Regions from separate parts of the Pandoraea apista genome, predicted to be linked through region 2. Evidence: predicted binding sites of a transcription regulator. Region 2 holds the regulator's gene; the other holds the start of a gene.
What was found. Region 2 encodes sigma-54, which starts transcription at its own class of promoters, with help from an activator protein. Its sites were predicted from a motif close to TGGCANGNAANCTGCTTT; they were not measured.
Positions count from the first base shown of each region.

Region 1 (3,124 bases), 2.1 Mb from region 2:
GTTGAGGTTCCGCGCAATATAGCATCTCCAACGCGGCAAAGGGCGTTGAGTCAGGCGCAGAACGGTGCGCGCGCGGCACAGGGCGGTGTTGAACGGCTGTCATGGCGGGAGATACGGATGACGTTGCCGATCGGATGCAGAACCGCGAGGTGAATTGCAAATGCAATTGTTGCGTGGCATGATCACCGGCAAATGAATTGCAAATGCAATTGTTCGTGAGGGTGCGTTGCCGCATCCCCATTTCCCCCCAACGAGTTTGAAGAAGGACGGGCCCAATGGGAATTCAGCTTTACGGTTTTTGGCGATCGAATGCCGCATTTCGCGTGCGCGTTGCGCTTGCGTTGAAACAACTTCCTTTCGAGGAAATCGAGGTCGACCTTTTGGCCGGGCATCAATTCGATGCCGACTATGCCGAGGTGAACGCCGAGCGCGTGGTGCCGACATTGGTTTACAACGGTCATCGAGTCTTCCAGTCGCTCGCGATCATGGAGTACCTCGACGAGATTCACCCGTCGCCGCGGCTGATGCCGGACAGCGCTGAAGATCGCGCCTATGCCCGAGCCATGGCCCTTGTGTCGGTTGCGGACGCCCACCCGCTCGTGGTGCCGCGCGTTCGCAAACATCTCGCCGAGACTTTTGGCGCCGATGCGAATGCTATCGAAGCATGGTGCCGGCATTGGGCGGAGGAAGGGCTGGCAACCTATGAGCGCATGCTCGTGAAACGTCCGGCGGCTCCCTTTGCGTTGGGGGCGTCGCTCTCGGTCGCCGACATCTGCATTGCGGGTCAGAAGATCATTGCGGATCTTCATCGTCTGGATATCGAGGCGTTTCCGAACGTTGCCGCACTGATGAAGCGATGCTTCGAATTGCCGGCGTTCGCGCAAGCGCATCCGTTCGAGCAAGCCGGATATCCGCGCTAAGCGTTTCGTTGGCACCGTAAACAGCGGGGGTCGTGCGCGCCTGCGAATGGTGCGCGCGCCTTGCATTGGTGCGAAATATGCCCCATCGGGAGGGCTTGCTCATTGGACATTCGTGCACGCTTTCGGCGCAATAGCGGGGTAACGCCTTTGGCCACGGGCGTTGGCACGAAACTTGAATTGCTCCACGCAGACTTGTACACAAGAAGGAGTACCAAATGCGTGGATGGACCATCGGCGATTGGCTGGCAGCCTACAGAGATGGCGCGACCCCGAGTTCGTTACTCACCGAATGGCGTCGGACACTGAACAAACCGGATGCCGCCTGGATTTCGGTCGTCTCCGAAGTCGTGCTGGCAGCGCAACTGGGGGCGCTGACCGATCGTCTGGCAGCCGCCGGCGGCGACCTTCGCCAGTTTCCGCTGTATGGCGTGCCGTTCGCGGTGAAGGACAACATCGATGTCGCGGGCTTCGAGACGACCGCAGGCTGCCCAGCGTTTGCTTACGCGCCCGACAAAAGCGCGACGGTCGTTGCCCGTCTCGTTGCAGCGGGCGCTATCGTCATGGGCAAGACCAATCTGGATCAGTTCGCCACGGGTCTGGTCGGCGTGCGCTCGCCGTATGGCATTCCCGCCAATGCGTTCGATCCGGCTTACATCAGCGGTGGATCGAGTTCCGGCTCGGCATCGGTGGTCGCGCGGGGGCTCGTGCCTTTCTCGCTGGGCACCGATACGGCCGGGTCGGGCCGCGTGCCTGCCGGTCTGAACAATATCGTCGGTATCAAGCCCACGCGTGGCGCGCTCAGCAATACCGGGGTGGTGCCTGCGTGCCGCACGCTCGACTGTGTCTCCGTGTTCGCGAGCACCGTCCCCGACGCCACCCGTGTCTACGACGTGGCTGCTGCACTGGACCTGACGGACGGACTCTCGCGCGAGGCGCCCCGATCGGCGTTGTCGTGGCGCATGCCCGATACCCCCCGGCTGGCGATCCCCGCCGCCCCCGAGTTTTACGGCGACAAGCTCGCCGAGCAGGCGTTTGCGGAAACCGTCGCAACGATGCAGTCGCGCGGTGCCGTGTGTGTGCCGGTCGACTTCTCATTGTTCGACGAAGTGACGGCGTTGCTCTACGACGGCGCCTGGGTGGCGGAACGTTATGCCGCCATTCGCAACTTCGCGCAAACGAATGAGGCGGATATTCACCCGGTGGTGCGAGACATCATCTTCAAGGCAAAACAGTTCTCGGCCGCCGACGCGTTCGACGATGCCTATCGGCTCGCCGATCTCAAGCGCAAGGCCGACGCGCTACTCGCCGGTTTCGATGCATTGCTCGTGCCCACTGCACCGACGCACTACCGGATCGACGAATTGCTGAGCGATCCCGTACGGTTGAACACTCGGCAAGGGAAGTACACCAACTTCGTGAACCTGCTGGACTGGAGTGCGGTAGCCGTGCCGGCCTGCCTGCGAAGCGACGGCCTGCCGTTCGGCATAACCTTGATTGCCGACGCGTGGCGTGAGCGGGCGTTATGCGAGTATGCCGCGCGGTGGCACGAAGCGACCGGGCTGCCGCGCGGTGCGACAGGCTTGCCGGTGCCTGAGCGCCTCGCGTCCGACACACATGCACCGGTGCCGCAGGAAGGGATCGAGGGCGACGTGATTCGTGTCGCGGTCGTTGGTGCGCACCTGCGTGGCATGCCGCTCAATCACGAGTTGACGTCGCGCAATGCGCGCTTCGTCGAGGCAACCACCACCCAATCGACCTACCGGCTCTATGCGCTGGCAAACACCACGCCGCCGAAGCCGGGGCTCGTGCGCGGCGACGACGGCCGTGCCATCCATGTGGAGTTGTGGGATGTTCCCGCCGCCGCGTTCGGCACGTTTGTGGCGGGCGTTCCTGCGCCACTCGGCATCGGCACACTGGAACTGGCCGATGGCCAGTGGGTGAAGGGTTTCATCTGCGAGCCGTTTGCCATTCGCGACGCCATGGACATTACCGAATTCGGCGGCTGGGCCGCCTACCAGCAATCGCTGCGTGCCGCCACGCCCAACATTCGCTAACGCCGGGACCCCTATGTTCGATACCGTTCTGATCGCCAACCGTGGCGAGATCGCTTGTCGTATTGCGCGCACGTTGCGTCGCATGGACATTCGCAGCGTTGCGGTGTATTCCGACGCCGACCGCAATAGCCTTCATGTCGGCGCAGCCGA
Region 1 covers NZ_CP013481.2:2,830,843-2,833,966, forward strand. Annotated here, with positions in the region: gene maiA (maleylacetoacetate isomerase) at 276-920, shown strand; gene atzF (allophanate hydrolase) at 1,136-2,974, shown strand; gene uca (urea carboxylase) at 2,988-3,124, shown strand, end outside.
Region 1: atzF (allophanate hydrolase) is a predicted target of sigma-54. The motif match lies at 1,082-1,099, and genes of this name have one in related genera.

Region 2 (3,124 bases):
GATGCTTCAGGCCCTTGATACGGCCATGCGGAATGGCCACGCCTTCACCCAGTCCGGTCGAGCCCAGACGCTCGCGTGCGAACAGATTGTCGGTCACAAGCGCGCGCGACAGGCCGGCATTGTTCTCGAAAAGAAGCCCGGCTTGCTCGAAGACGCGCTTCTTGCTGGTGACAGACAGTCCAAGCAGGATGTTGGACGCAGGTAAGAGTTTGACTAAACGGTTCATCTTGTAATGCGGGCGAACGCTTAGTCGCCCTCCAACCCCCGATTGACCTCGCATTATAGACCACCCGCCGTGGTGCCCGCGGCAATCCACGGAACTGGGCGGAACCATACAAAAGGGGCCGTTCAACGGCCCCGCGGTGGGTGATGCCAGACTTATGGCAGACGTGTGTGCGCTCGGGTGGTTCCGTGCGAATTCACGTGGCTGTCAGTCGATGCGACTACCACGCCCGGACAGACTCATTGCAGCGGTTCCGCCTCGGGAGGTTGCTGGTGCTTGAGGGCTTCGCGCCCGTGATCCTGAACCTTGTCCTTGTATTGCATTACCTTGCGGTCGAGCATGTCGATCAGCTTGTCGATGGCGGCATACATATTCTCGTCACACTTCTCGACGAAAATTTCCTTGCCCTTGAGATACACGGTGACGCTAGCAATCTGGCGTCCGGCCTTCTCCTTGGTCTTGTCGACAGATAGGATCACCTCGGCACCGATAAGCTGGTCGAAATGCCTCAACACGCGCTCGAGCTTGTTGACGACAAATTCGCGCAGTGACGGCGTGAGTTCGAGGTGATGTCCACTGATCTTCAGATTCATAGCTGCTCTCCTTGCTGAAATGCCGAAGTGCAGGCCGCGTCATGAACGACGCTGGCTAGCGGGAGTGCGAGCCATTGACGTGACGCAATGTCGCACTGCGGCGTTATGCCCCAGCGAGCCAACATGGCGCACCAGGACTGTCCTACAAAGATTTGCGCAAGTTCACTGCCGGAATTCGCATGGCCTCGCGGTATTTCGCGACGGTGCGCCGCGCCACCACGAACCCTTGCTCTGCCAGCAGTTCCGCGATACGGCTGTCGGAAAGGGGGCTCTGCGGGTCTTCTGCTCCTATGAGTTGCTTGATGAGTGCGCGGATGGCGGTCGATGACGCTGCGCCCCCGGCTTCCGTTGCCACATGTGAACCAAAGAAGTACTTCAGCTCAAACGTTCCAAATGGAGTGAGCATGTACTTACTGGTGGTCACGCGTGAAATCGTGGATTCGTGTAAACCCAGCGTATCAGCAATCTCGCGTAAAACCAAGGGCCGCATGCCGATTTCGCCATGCGTGAAGAAGTTCTTTTGACGCTCGACGATCGCTTGCGCCACGCGCAGGATCGTATCGAAGCGCTGCTGGATGTTTTTGATCAGCCAGCGGGCTTCCTGAAGTTGTTGTTGCAAGTTGCCGGTACCCGGGTCGTTGCGGTTATTGCGCAGAATGCGCGCGTACATCTCGTTGATGCGCAGGCGCGGCATGACGTCGGGATTGAGCTCGGCGGTCCAGCCGCTGCCCTGTCTGCGCACGAGCACATCGGGCACGACGTAATCGGCCTGCGGCGTGCCATACGCGGCACCGGGGAACGGATCGAGCGAACGAATCAGTTGATGGGCGGCACGCAAGCCGTCTTCGCTCGCCCCCAGCACGCGGCGCAGACGGGTGTAATCGCGTGCGGCGAGCAGTTCCAGGTGATCGCTCACGATGCGCAGCGAGAGCGTGCGAACGCTGCTCGCAGGCAGGCGCTGGAGTTGCAGGCGAAGGCATTCGGCCGGGCTGCGGGCGCCCACACCCGCCGGGTCGAAGCTTTGCAGCAGCGCGAGCGCGGCGTTGATTTCCTCGGTCTCCAGCGCCAGTTCTTCGGGCATTTCTGCCTCGATTTCTTCGAGCGTGGTGCCGAGATAGCCGTCTTCGTCGAGCGATTCGATCAGGAACGCCACCAGCGCACGGTCGCGCGGACCGGCCTTGGTCAGGCGCAACTGCGCCAGCAGGTGTTCGCGAAGGTTGGGATGGTCGACGTGCAGCTGCGGACGCGCGTTGTCGTCGTCGTCCGAGGTGCTGCCGGAGCGGGCGAAGTCGTTCAGGCTCCAGTCGCCGCCATTGTCTTGCGAGTTGTCGTCGAACCGGGTCTCGCCGTCGAGTTCGCGGGCTTCGTCACGGCCGTTGGCGGACTCGGCGCCGTCGTTCGTGCTGCTGACCGACGTTGCCCGCTCGTTGCGCAGCGACCCGTCCGTGCCCACACGTACCGAGCCCGCGAGCCAATCGTCCTCGCGTTCGAGCATCGGGTTCTGGGTGAGGGCGTGCTCGACTTCCTGCTGAAGTTCGAGCGTAGACAGTTGCAACAACCGGATCGATTGCTGCAACTGCGGCGTGAGGGTCAGGTGCTGCGAGGTGCGGAGTTGAAGAGTCGGTTTCATAGCGTGTCTCGCCTTTATTGTAGAGGCTTTGTCACGCCAGCGGAACCGGCCCTGCGCCCTATCGGAGGCAGGGTTTACATGCGAAAAATTAGCTTTACATCCGGAAATTTTCGCCCAGATACACGCGGCGGACGCTTTCGTCGGCCACGATCTGGTCAGGCGTGCCGGCGGCGAGCACAGAGCCTTCGCTGATGATGTAGGCGTGATCGCAGATACCCAGCGTCTCGCGCACGTTGTGGTCGGTAATCAGGACACCGATGCCACGGTCTTTCAGGAAGCGCACGATGCGCTGAATTTCCAGCACGGCGATCGGATCAACGCCCGCAAACGGTTCGTCGAGCAAAATAAAGCGCGGCTGCGTGGCCAGTGCACGGGCGATTTCCACGCGGCGGCGCTCGCCGCCAGAGAGCGACATTGCCGGATTCTCGCGCAGATGGCTCACCTGCAACTCGTCGAGCAGCGCTTCGATGCGGCGGTCGATTTCGTCGCGCTTGAGGGGTTTTCCCTGCGCATCGAGCTGCAATTCGAGCACGGCGCGAATGTTGTCTTCCACCGTGAGCTTACGAAAGACCGACGCTTCCTGCGGCAGATACGAGACCCCCATGCGGGCGCGCTCGTGAATCGGCAGTTCGCTGATCAGATTGCCGTCAAGCTGAATCTCGCCGTCGTCGGCTGGTA
Region 2 covers NZ_CP013481.2:4,928,263-4,931,386, reverse strand. Annotated here, with positions in the region: gene ptsN (PTS IIA-like nitrogen regulatory protein PtsN) at 1-226, opposite strand, end outside; gene hpf (ribosome hibernation-promoting factor, HPF/YfiA family) at 463-816, opposite strand; gene AT395_RS22230 (RNA polymerase factor sigma-54) at 959-2,446, opposite strand; gene lptB (LPS export ABC transporter ATP-binding protein) at 2,541-3,124, opposite strand, start outside.